DNA from 3 places in the Pseudomonas sp. Z3-6 genome. Region 2 is predicted to be linked to each of the others. Evidence: predicted binding sites of a transcription regulator. Region 2 holds the regulator's gene; each other region holds the start of a gene.
The links. Region 2 encodes sigma-54, which starts transcription at its own class of promoters, with help from an activator protein. Its sites were predicted from a motif close to ANTGGCATNNANNTTGCTNT; they were not measured.

Region 1 (4,193 bases), 710 kb from region 2:
AGGCAGAGCTTGAAGCGCAACGTCATGGTCAGTCTCGTCTTCTGTGGGGGAGCGACGAGGCATCATGCACTTAACCTGCACCCATAAAAAAGGCCTCCCGAAGGAGGCCTCTCTTTAGTTCACGCCGTGCGTGGCGGCGCTTACTGGATCAGCAGCTGTAGTACAGCTCATATTCCAGTGGGTGTACGAAGGTGCGAACCTTGATTTCTTCTTCGCTCTTCAGTGCGATGTAAGCGTCGATGAAGTCATCGCTGAATACGCCGCCCTTGGTCAGGAAGGCACGGCCCTTGTCCAGCTCTTCCAGGGCTTCTTTCAGGCTGCCACAGACCTGTGGGATTTCCTTGGCCTCTTCAGGCGGCAGGTCATACAGGTTTTTGTCAGCAGCATCGCCAGGGTGGATCTTGTTCTGGATACCATCCAGGCCGGCCATCATCAGTGCAGCGAAAGCCAGGTACGGGTTGGCAGCCGGATCCGGGAAGCGTGCTTCGATACGGCGGGCTTTAGGGCTGTTCACATAAGGAATACGGATCGAGGCGGAACGGTTGCGAGCCGAGTAGGCCAGCATGACCGGTGCTTCGAAGCCTGGGACCAGACGCTTGTAGGAGTTGGTCGACGGGTTGGTGAAGCCGTTCAGGGCCTTACCGTGCTTGATGATACCGCCGATGAAGTACAGGGCAGTGTCCGACAGGCCGGCATAGCCTTCGCCTGCGAAGGTGTTCTTGCCGTCCTTGGAGATCGACATGTGAACGTGCATGCCCGAACCGTTGTCGCCGTACAGAGGCTTCGGCATGAAGGTCGCGGTGCGGCCGTAGGCGTCAGCCACGTTGTGCACGCAGTACTTGAGGGTCTGAACTTCGTCAGCCTTCTTGACCAGCGTGTTGAATTTCACGCCGATTTCGTTCTGGCCGGCAGTCGCCACTTCGTGGTGGTGAACTTCGACGGTCTGGCCCATTTCTTCCAGTGCGTTGCACATGGAGGTACGGATCTCGTGGTCGAAGTCGAACGGTGGAACCGGGAAGTAACCGCCCTTGATACCTGGGCGGTGGCCTTTGTTGCCGCCTTCCACGTCCTGGTCGGACATCCACGAACCTTGTTCGGAGAAGATCTTGAACATCGAGCCGGAGATGTCGGACTTGAACTTGACCGAGTCGAAGATGAAGAACTCAGGCTCAGGACCGAAGAAAGCGGTGTCGCCGATACCGGTGGACTTCAGGTATTCCTCGGCACGGTGGGCGATGGCGCGTGGGTCGCGGTCATAGCCTTGCATGGTCGAAGGTTCGATGATGTCGCAGACCAGGATCAGGGTCGGCTCTTCGGTGAACGGGTCCAGGACGGCGGTTTCGTCGTCCGGCATCAGGATCATGTCGGAGGCTTCGATGCCTTTCCAGCCGGAGATGGAGGAACCGTCGAACATCTTGCCGATTTCGAAGAATTCGTCGTCCAGCGCATCACGGGCCGGCATGGTCACGTGATGTTGAGTGCCTTTGGTGTCAGTGAAGCGCAGATCAATCCACTTGACGTCATGATCTTTGATGAGTTGAACCGACTTCGACATATGTCCTCCGGGTGGCTTCGGGCGGGTAGTGGAGTGCCCTTAGATATGGGTGATGCCGGCGCGAATACTCTGCCAAGGCAACCTGCCTCACAAGGGAGCAAATTGCATGCCAGTGCCCCACCATGGGTTTTTTGCACCAAATCCTCGCTTTTAAAGGCGTAAATCACAGATTGTCAGACAATAACGCACTGCAATGTGGCGCCGTCAATCGATAATGACCTGTTTTGGTGCATGCAAAACCATCTGCACAGAAACTGGTTAAACCTTGAGCAATTTCCGCTATAATCCGCGCCCCCCTTTTTTCGGCTGGCCGTTCGCGCGCTGTTTTCATGAAACTAATCGTAAAAGTCTTCCCCGAGATCACCATCAAGAGCCGCCCGGTACGGATGCGTTTCATCCGCCAGTTGGCCAAGAACATCCGTGCCGTGCTCCGAGACCTGGACCCGGCTGTGGTGGTGAATGGCGTGTGGGACAACCTCGAGCTGGAAACCCGTGTCAGCGAACCCAAGGTCCTCAAGGAAATGACCGAGCGCCTGAGCTGCATGCCGGGCATCGCGCATTTTCTGCAAGTCGATGAATACCCGTTGGGTGATTTCGACGACATCCTTGCCAAGTGCATGCTTCATTATGGTGACGCACTGACCGGCAAGATCTTTTCGGTGCGTTGCAAGCGTGCGGGCAAGCATGCGTTCAGCTCGATGGATGTGGAGAAGTACGTCGGCAGCCAATTGCGCCGGCAATGCGGCGCGGCCGGTATTTCGTTGAAAGATCCGGAAATCGAAGTCCGCATCGAAATTCGCGACCAGCGGCTATTCGTGATCCACAGCCAGCACAACAGCATCGGCGGTTATCCGCTGGGTTCGCTGGAGCAGACCCTGGTGCTGATGTCCGGTGGCTTCGACTCCACGGTAGCCGCCTATCAGATCATGCGTCGCGGGTTGATGAGCCATTTCTGCTTCTTCAACCTGGGCGGGCGCGCCCATGAATTGGGCGTGATGGAAGTGGCGCACTTCATCTGGAAGAAGTACGGCAGCTCCCAACGCGTGTTATTTGTGAGTGTGCCGTTCGAGGAAGTCCTGGGCGAGATTCTCGGCAAAGTCGATAACAGTCATATGGGCGTCATTTTGAAGCGTATGATGTTGCGCGCCGCTTCACGAATTGCCGACCGCCTGCAAATCGACGCGCTGGTGACCGGCGAGGCGATCTCCCAGGTGTCGAGCCAGACGTTGCCGAACCTGTCGGTGATCGACTGCGTGACCGAGAAGCTGGTCTTGCGTCCACTGATCGCCAGCCACAAGCAGGACATCATCGACCAGGCCAATGAAATCGGCACCGCCGAGTTTGCCCGGCACATGCCGGAGTATTGCGGCGTCATCTCGGTCAATCCGAAGACGGCGGCCAAGCGCGGGCGGGTAGAGCACGAAGAGAAAGAATTCGACATGGCGGTGCTCGAGCGTGCGCTCGAAAACGCCAGGCTGGTGCCGATTGATCGGGTTATCGATGAATTGGGCCAGGATGTTCAAATTGAAGAAGTCGGCGAAGCGCTGGCCGGTCAGATCATCATCGACATCCGCCACCCGGATGATGCTGAAGACGACCCGCTGAGTGTCGCCGGCATCGAGGTAAAAACGATGCCGTTCTATGCCGTGAACGCGCGTTTCAAGGAACTGGACCCTACTCGCCAGTACCTGCTGTATTGCGACAAAGGCGTGATGAGTCGCCTGCATGCCCACCATTTGCTCAGTGAGGGGCATGCCAATGTGCGCGTTTATCGACCGAGCTAAGTGCCCGGGGCTGTTTGCCTGTGGCCTGCGTCACCGGCCCCCCGACGCCGCCGACACGCTGTAACTGTCGGACTCAACGTAAATCGCTGCCACGACCTGTCAGCACACCGAATCCTCTGATCGAGATACACAAGTGATCGAAAATCTACGCAACATCGCCATCATTGCTCACGTTGACCATGGTAAGACCACCCTGGTAGACAAACTCTTGCGTCAATCCGGCACCCTGGAGCGCAACGAGCTCAACGACGAGCGCGTGATGGACTCCAACGACCAGGAAAAAGAGCGCGGTATTACCATCCTGGCGAAAAACACCGCCATCAACTGGAACGGCTACCACATCAACATCGTGGACACCCCGGGCCACGCCGACTTCGGTGGTGAAGTAGAGCGCGTGATGTCGATGGTCGACTCCGTACTGCTGCTGGTTGACGCTCAAGACGGCCCTATGCCGCAAACCCGTTTCGTGACCAAGAAGGCGTTCGAAGCCGGCCTGCGTCCGATCGTGGTCATCAACAAGGTTGACCGTCCAGGCGCGCGTCCGGACTGGGTTCTGGACCAGATCTTCGACCTGTTCGACAACCTGGGTGCCACCGAAGAACAGCTGGACTTCAAAGTCGTCTACGCCTCGGCCCTGAACGGCATTGCCGGCCTGGACCACACCGCCATGGCGGAAGACATGACCCCGCTGTACCAGTCGATCGTCGACGACGTACCGGCACCGAAAGTCGACCGTGACGGTCCGTTCCAGATGCAGATCTCGGCACTGGACTACAACAGCTTCCTGGGTGTGATCGGTGTTGGCCGTATCGCCCGTGGTCGCATCAAGCCGAACACCCCGGTGGTTGCCATCG
Region 2 (4,193 bases):
GCAACACCGTGACCATCACCCGCACCCAGTCCGGCGATATCGACGTGGTGACCTCGGTGGGCAACCTGGCCTATTTCGAGCAGATGCAAACCGCGGGCGACACCAAGCCGGTACAAGGCTACGGCGTTACCATCCAATATCACGCCTCCCAGGATCGCGTGGTCCTGATCGACCGCGCCAAGGTCGTCGACAAGGACAACAACGTCACCCAAGGCGAGAAAATCGTCTACGACACCAACAAGAAACTCGCCAGCGCCGGTCGCGCCACCGGCAGCAAGGTGACCGAGCAGCGTCCGCGGATCGACATGGTGATCCAGCCTAAAAAGAAAACCGAGCAGAAGGCCCAGTAATGGCAACTCTGAAAGCTCAGCACTTGGCCAAGAGCTACAAGAGCCGTCAAGTCGTGCGTGATGTCAGCCTGTCCATCGACAGCGGCCAGATCGTCGGCCTGCTCGGCCCCAATGGCGCGGGCAAGACTACTTGCTTCTATATGATCGTCGGCCTGGTCCAGGCCGATCAGGGTCGCGTACTGATCGACGACCTGGATGTCAGCCACCAGCCGATGCACGGCCGCGCGAAGGCCGGTATCGGCTATTTGCCGCAAGAAGCGTCGATCTTCCGCAAACTGTCGGTGGCCGACAACATCATGGCGATCCTCGAGACCCGCAAGGAACTCGACAAGGCCGGCCGTCGCCAGGAGCTGGAAAGCCTGTTACAGGAATTCCACATCAGCCACATTCGCGACAACCTGGGCATGAGCCTGTCTGGTGGCGAACGGCGTCGCGTGGAAATCGCCCGCGCCCTGGCCACCGCGCCGAAATTCATCCTGCTCGACGAACCGTTCGCCGGCGTGGACCCGATCTCGGTGGGGGACATCAAGCAGATCATCCATCACCTCAAGGCCAAGGGCATCGGCGTACTGATCACCGACCACAACGTGCGCGAGACGCTGGATATCTGCGAAACCGCCTACATTGTCAATGACGGCCAGTTGATCGCCGAAGGTGACTCCGCTGCGATCCTGGCCAACGACCTGGTCAAGGAAGTGTACCTGGGCCATGAGTTCCGCCTGTAAGCACACGTGTCTGGCGAATTGCCCGGGCGTCGTTTAATTTTATTATGGCGACGCTCTAGGCAAACACTTCAGTTTCAGGCATATAATTTGCTTAAGTTTGGCGCTCCGGCGCCCTGTAGTGGATGGCGCATGTGCGCCGGCGAATAAGGTGTTAAGCCCCTGCCATGAAACCATCGCTAGTCTTGAGAATGGGCCAGCAGCTGACGATGACACCGCAGCTGCAACAGGCCATCCGCCTGCTCCAATTGTCGACCCTGGACCTGCAACAGGAAATCCAGGAGGCCCTGGAGTCCAATCCGATGCTCGAACGCCAGGAAGAAGGCGACGACTTCGATAACACCGATCCGCTGGCCGACAACGTCGAGCAGAAGACCAATACCGAGATCCCGGAACCGTCCTACCAGGAAGCCGCCCCGACGGTGGACAACCTCGAGGAAGGCGAATGGAACGAACGCATTCCCAACGAGCTGCCCGTGGACACGGCCTGGGAAGACGTCTACCAGACCAGCGCCAGCAACCTGCCAAGCAGCGATGACGACGAGTGGGACTTCACCACCCGCACCTCTGCCGGCGAGAGCCTGCAAAGCCACTTGTTGTGGCAACTGAACCTGGCGCCGATGTCCGACACCGATCGCCTGATCGCCGTGACCCTGATCGATTGCATCAACAACCAGGGCTACCTGGACGAGACCCTCGAGGAGATCCTCGAAGCCTTCGACCCCGAGCTCGACATCGAGCTGGACGAGATCGAAGCCGTCCTCCATCGCATCCAGCAGTTCGAGCCGGCCGGCATCGGCGCTCGCAACCTGGGCGAGTGCCTGTTGCTGCAATTGCGCCAGTTGTCCGCCAAGACACCGTGGCTGGCCGAAGCCAAGCGACTGGTCACCGATTTCATCGACCTGCTGGGCGGTCGCGACTACAGCCAACTGATGCGCCGCATGAAGCTCAAGGAAGATGAGCTGCGCCAGGTCATCGAGCTGGTGCAGAGCCTCAACCCGCGCCCCGGCTCGCAGATCGAATCCACCGAGCCTGAGTACGTGGTGCCCGACGTGATCGTGCGCAAGCACAATGATCGCTGGCTGGTGGAGCTCAACCAGGAATCGGTGCCCAAGCTGCGCGTCAACGCCCAGTACGCTGGCTTCGTCAAGCGTGCCGACACCAGCGCCGACAACACCTTCATGCGCAATCAGCTGCAGGAAGCCCGCTGGTTCATCAAGAGCCTGCAAAGCCGCAACGAAACATTGATGAAAGTTGCCACCCAGATCGTCGAGCATCAGCGCGGCTTCCTGGAGTACGGCGATGAAGCGATGAAACCGTTGGTCCTGCATGACATTGCCGAAGCCGTGGGCATGCACGAATCGACGATTTCCCGGGTGACCACCCAGAAATTCATGCATACCCCCCGGGGCATCTATGAATTGAAATACTTTTTCTCCAGCCACGTCAGCACCTCCGAAGGCGGCGAATGCTCGTCCACGGCCATCCGCGCGATCATCAAAAAACTGGTGGCTGCGGAAAATCAGAAAAAGCCGTTGAGTGACAGCAAGATCGCTGGTTTACTGGAGGCACAAGGCATTCAGGTGGCCCGCCGTACCGTCGCCAAGTACCGTGAATCCCTCGGGATCGCGCCTTCGAGCGAGCGCAAGCGGTTGATGTAACAAGGCCACGCCACAGCGTTCCAGTGGCAGGCATTTCTGCCTGCCGCTTTATGCACTGGCAACGAAGGAGAAGCTGTATGCAAGTCAACATCAGTGGACACCAACTGGAAGTGACCGAACCCCTGCGCACCTACATCGGCGAAAAACTCGACCGATTGGAGAGGCATTTCGACAAGATCACCAACGTGCAGGTCACGATGAACGTCGAGAAGCTGCTGCAGAAAATCGAAGCCACGCTGCATATTCCCGGCGGAGAAGTGGTTGCCAACGCAGAGCACACAGACATGTATGCCGCGATTGACCTGCTGACCGACAAGCTGGATCGCCAACTCAAAAAGCATAAGGAAAAGACCCAGAGCCTCCTCCAGGGCGCTACCGGTCGTTAACCCCCCCAATCCATGATCCGACTAGAAACCATCCTGACCCCCGGCCGTTCCCAAGTGAACGCGCCGGGCGGCAGTAAAAAGAAAGCCCTCGAACAAATTGCCAACCTGATCCACCGCGAGGTGCCTGATCTGGTGATGCAGGACGTCTTCGAGGCCCTGGTTGCCCGTGAAAAACTCGGTTCCACCGGTTTTGGCAACGGCATCGCCATTCCTCACTGCCGTCTCAAGGGGTGTGCCGCGCCGATCAGCGCATTGTTGCACCTTGATACCCCCATAGATTTCGACGCCATCGACGGCGCCCCGGTCGACCTGCTGTTTGTATTGCTGGTTCCGGAAGCGGCGACCGATGCGCACCTCGAGCTGCTGCGCCAGATTGCCAGCATGCTGGACCGCAAGGAAGTGCGCGAAAAACTGCGCAGCGCACCGAGTAACGAAGCTTTGTACCAGGTGGTCCTGGACGAGCAGAACGGTCATTAAACATGCGCATGATCATCGTCAGTGGCCGCTCCGGCTCCGGTAAAAGCACGGCCCTCAACGTGCTTGAGGACAGCGGCTACTATTGCATCGACAACCTGCCCGCCGGCCTGCTGCCGGAACTGGCCGAGCGCGCCCTGATCCACACGGAACTGGCGCAGTCGCTGGTGGCGGTGTCCATCGATGCGCGCAACCTGCCGAGCCACCTGTCGCGCTTCCCTGAACTGCTCGAGGAAGTGCGCAGCCGGCATATCCAGTGCGATGTGTTGTACCTGGATGCCGATGAGGAGACGCTGCTCAAGCGCTTTTCCGAAACCCGCCGGCGCCACCCCCTGAGCAACGCCAACCGCTCCCTGGCCGAAGCCATCGAGGATGAAAGCCAACTGCTGGGGCCGATTGCCGACCTGGCCGACCTGAAGGTCAACACCACGCACCTGAACCTGTATCAGCTACGTGACACGATCAAGCTGCGCCTGCTGAACCAACCGGAGCCGGGCACGGCGTTCCTGGTGGAGTCGTTCGGTTTCAAGCGTGGCATGCCGGTGGACGCCGACCTGGTGTTCGATGTGCGCTGCCTGCCCAACCCCTATTGGAAGCCGG
Region 3 (4,193 bases), 660 kb from region 2:
TCAGGGGGAAGATGCGTTTGTTGTTATGTCGAGCGATGCATTAGAGATAACCCGAAGCGGCGATGTGTGCATCGGCTTGGCGAGGATGGATTGGGCGAACGACGGGTTGAATCGTAAAGTTTTCGTTACGATTTGGCGGGCGGTACGATCTTTCCGGGATTTTCGGGTGGGAAATGGCCTACATCTGTCACATAATCTTGACGATTATTTGCATTGCCACGCCGAAAAAACTTTGTGGCGAGGGAGCTTGCTCCCGCTGGGGCGCGAAGCGGCCCCTGTTTTGGGTCTGCTGCGCAGCCCAGCGGGAGCAAGCTCCCTCGCCACAGAGGGGCTGGAATGGCGTGCTTTTCTATCTCATATGCACCTGGGCCCTTTCATGCGCATCAAAGTCCATTGCCAGAACCGCATCGGCATCCTCCGGGACATCCTCAACCTGTTGGTGGAGTACGGCATCAACGTCGCCCGGGGCGAGGTCGGTGGCGAGCACGGCAATGCGATCTACCTGCACTGCCCGAACCTGATCAACATCCAGTTCCAGGCGTTGCGTCCGAAATTCGAAGGCATCGCCGGGGTGTTTGGCGTCAAGCGAGTAGGGCTGATGCCCAGCGAGCGTCGGCACATGGAGCTCAACGCCTTGCTCGGCGCCCTGGAGTTTCCAGTGCTGTCCATCGACATGGGCGGCTCCATTGTCGCGGCCAACCGGGCGGCGGCGCAGTTGCTCGGGGTGCGGGTCGACGAGGTGCCGGGGATTCCCTTGTCACGCTACGCCGAGGATTTCGACTTGCCGGAACTGGTGCGCGCCAACCAGTCGCGCATCAACGGCCTGAGGGTCAAGGTCAAGGGCGACGTGTTCCTGGCCGACATCGCGCCACTGCAATCGGAACACGACGACAGCGAAGCCATGGCCGGTGCGGTGTTGACGTTGCATCGGGCCGACCGCGTGGGTGAACGGATCTATAACGTGCGCAAGCAAGAGTTGCGTGGCTTCGACAGCATTTTCCAGAGCTCGAAGGTGATGGCGGCGGTGGTCCGTGAGGCCCGGCGCATGGCACCGCTGGACGCGCCGCTATTAATTGAAGGCGAAACCGGCACGGGCAAGGAACTGCTGGCCCGGGCTTGTCACCTGGCGAGCCCGCGCGGGCAATCGCCCTTGATGGCACTCAACTGTGCCGGGCTGCCGGAGTCGATGGCCGAGACCGAGCTGTTCGGCTACGGCCCCGGCGCATTCGAAGGGGCGAGGGCCGAAGGCAAGCTCGGCCTGCTGGAACTGACCGCTGGAGGAACGCTGTTCCTCGACGGTGTGGGGGAGATGAGCCCGCGCCTGCAAGTGAAACTGCTGCGCTTCCTGCAGGACGGATGCTTCCGGCGTGTCGGCAGCGATGAAGAGGTGTACCTGGACGTCAGGGTGATCTGCGCCACCCAGGTGGACTTGTCCGAACTCTGCGCCCGAGGCGAATTTCGTCAGGATTTGTACCACCGCTTGAATGTGCTCTCCCTGCACATCCCACCCCTGCGCGAATGCCTCGATGGCCTGGCACCGCTGGTGGAGCATTTCCTCGACCAGGCCAGCCGCCAGATCGGCTGTGCACTGCCCAAGCTGGCGCCGGCGGCCATGGACCGCCTCAGTCATTACCATTGGCCGGGCAACGTCCGGCAATTGGAAAACGTGCTGTTCCAAGCGGTTTCCCTGTGCGATGGCGGGAAGGTGAAAGCCGAGCACATCCGCCTGCCGGACTACGGCGTGCGCCAGCCCCTTGGCGATTTCTCCCTTGAGGGGGGCTTGGACGAGATCGTTGGGCGTTTCGAGAAAGCGGTGCTGGAGCGCTTGTATTCCGAACATCCCAGCAGCCGGCAACTGGGCAAGCGGCTGGGGGTTTCCCATACGACCATTGCTAATAAATTGCGCGAATACGAAGTCGGCAAAACCGAGCCATAGTTGCTTGCTCTCGGTGCTCATGCGGCCTTATCGCGAGCAGGCTCGCTCCCACAAGATTACTGATTGCTCACAAATCATTGGAGCACTGGAGGTCCAATGTGGGAGCGAGCCTGCTCGCGATGACGGCAGAGGCCATTACCCAAGGAAAAGCATTGCCACGAACCGGCACAACACCGCCGGTTTTTCGTCTTCGATACCTTCCCCAAATCCCTTCCAGAACCCTCAAGTCCTTTGTTTCCAGGACCCAGGGGCGCCAGAAAAAAGTTGGTCTGCAAATTGCTTAAGGCTGTGCAACACAGCAGTGGGCGGCAAACGTCCGGCATGCAGAGGAACGACAGTGGACAAGTACCTTTATGTGGCAATGACCGGCGCCAGCCAGAACGCACTGGCGCAGCGGGCCCATGCCAACAACCTGGCGAACATCTCCACCAATGGTTTTCAGAAAGACCTGGAGCAGGCGCGCTCGATGCCGGTGTTCGGCGACAGCTTTCCGGCGCGGGCGTTTGCCCTCTCCGAGCGTCCTGCCACCGATTTCACCCCGGGTGCGCTGATCGAGACCGGTCGCGATCTGGACGTGGCGGTCAGCGGGCCGGGCTGGATGGCCGTGCAGAACCCCGATGGCGGTGAAAGCTACGTGCGCACCGGCAGCCTCAATGTCGACGCCCTGGGCGTGCTGCGGGCCGGCAACGGCATGCCGGTGATGGGCAATGGCGGTCCGATCGCCGTGCCACCCGAGCAGAAAATCGAAATCGGCCAGGACGGCACCATCAGCATCCGCGCCATGGGCGAAGGCCCGCGGGTGATGGCGGAAGTGGACCGCATCAAGCTGGTCAACCCAGACCTCAGGACCATGACCAAGGGCCTGGACGGCTCGATCCGGACCAAGGACGGCCAGCCGGCGCCCATCGACGGCAACGTGCAATTGGTGTCCGGGTTCCAGGAGGCGAGCAACGTCAATGCCGTGGATGAAATGACGTCGGTGCTGGCCCTGGCCAAGCAGTTCGAGCTCCACGTCAAGATGATGAACACCGCCAAAGAAGGCGATGAAGCCATGGCTCGGGTCTTGCAGATCTAACTATTAATTACAGCGTCGCGCCGAAAAACAGGCGTACGAGGAGAATCGAATGCTTCCGGCTCTTTGGGTTGCCAAAACAGGTCTGTCCGCCCAGGACACCAACCTTTCCACCATTTCCAACAACTTGGCGAACGTCTCGACCACGGGTTTCAAACGTGATCGCGCCGAGTTCCAGGACTTGCTCTACCAGGTAAAACGCCAGCCAGGCGCCCAATCGACCCAGGACAGCGAATTGCCGTCGGGCCTGCAAGTGGGTACCGGTGTGCGCATTGTCGGCACCCAGAAAAACTTCAACGCCGGCAGCCTGCAAACCACCGAGCAGCCGCTGGACATGGCCATCGACGGCCGCGGTTTCTTCCAGATCCTGCAGCCGGACGGCACCACGTCCTACACCCGTGACGGTACCTTCCACCTCGACTCCAACGGCCAGATCGTCAACGCCAGCGGTTTCGCCCTGGAACCGGCCATCGTCATCCCGAACGATGCCCAGACTTTCACCGTGGGCCGTGACGGCACCGTGTCCATCACCGTGGCAGGCAACCCGGCCGCCCAGGTTATCGGCAACCTGCAGACCGCCGACTTCATCAACCCGGCCGGCCTGCAAGCGGTGGGCAACAACCTGTTCCTGGAAACCGCTGCCAGTGGCGCGCCGCAAGTCGGCACCCCAGGCTTGAACGGCTTCGGTACCACGCTGCAGAACACCCTGGAAACCTCCAACGTGAGCACGGTCGAGGAGATGGTCAACATGATCACCACCCAGCGTGCCTACGAGATGAACTCCAAGGTGATCTCCACCGCCGACCAGATGCTCTCGTTCGTTACGCAGAATCTGTAACCGCGTCGTCCGTCATTACGTAGACAGGGCGGCCCCAGGGTCGCCTGCAACACCAAGAGGTAGGGTCATGAAACGCTTCGTATCTGTTCTGGCACTGAGTGGGATTACCGCACTCGCGGGCTGTGTTGCGCCAACGCCACGGCCCAATGACCCGTATTACGCTCCGGTGTTGCCGCGTACGCCGTTGCCGGCTGCCGCCAACAATGGTTCGATCTACCAGGCCGGCTTCGAGCAGAACCTGTACAGCGACCGCAAGGCCTTCCGGGTCGGTGACATCATCACCATCACCCTGAACGAGCGGACCCAGGCCAGCAAGAACGCCAACTCGCAGATCGACAAGACCAGCG

Region 1: a site for sigma-54 is predicted at 1,650-1,669, ahead of glnA (type I glutamate--ammonia ligase). Genes of this name have one in related genera too.
Region 3: a site for sigma-54 is predicted at 2,200-2,219, ahead of J3P88_RS22510 (flagellar basal body rod protein FlgF). Genes of this name have one in related genera too.

Annotation. Positions count from the first base shown of each region.
Region 1 is NZ_CP071644.1:6,576,631-6,580,823, reverse strand. It holds gene J3P88_RS28405 (chorismate mutase) at 1-26, opposite strand, end outside; gene glnA (type I glutamate--ammonia ligase) at 149-1,555, opposite strand; gene thiI (tRNA uracil 4-sulfurtransferase ThiI) at 1,885-3,339, shown strand; gene typA (translational GTPase TypA) at 3,473-4,193, shown strand, end outside.
Region 2 is NZ_CP071644.1:5,871,258-5,875,450, forward strand. It holds gene lptA (lipopolysaccharide transport periplasmic protein LptA) at 1-350, shown strand, start outside; gene lptB (LPS export ABC transporter ATP-binding protein) at 350-1,075, shown strand; gene J3P88_RS25565 (RNA polymerase factor sigma-54) at 1,240-2,733, shown strand; gene hpf (ribosome hibernation-promoting factor, HPF/YfiA family) at 2,811-3,119, shown strand; gene ptsN (PTS IIA-like nitrogen regulatory protein PtsN) at 3,132-3,596, shown strand; gene rapZ (RNase adapter RapZ) at 3,599-4,193, shown strand, end outside.
Region 3 is NZ_CP071644.1:5,210,053-5,214,245, reverse strand. It holds gene J3P88_RS22515 (sigma-54-dependent transcriptional regulator) at 377-1,936, shown strand; gene J3P88_RS22510 (flagellar basal body rod protein FlgF) at 2,274-3,011, shown strand; gene flgG (flagellar basal-body rod protein FlgG) at 3,061-3,846, shown strand; gene flgH (flagellar basal body L-ring protein FlgH) at 3,914-4,193, shown strand, end outside.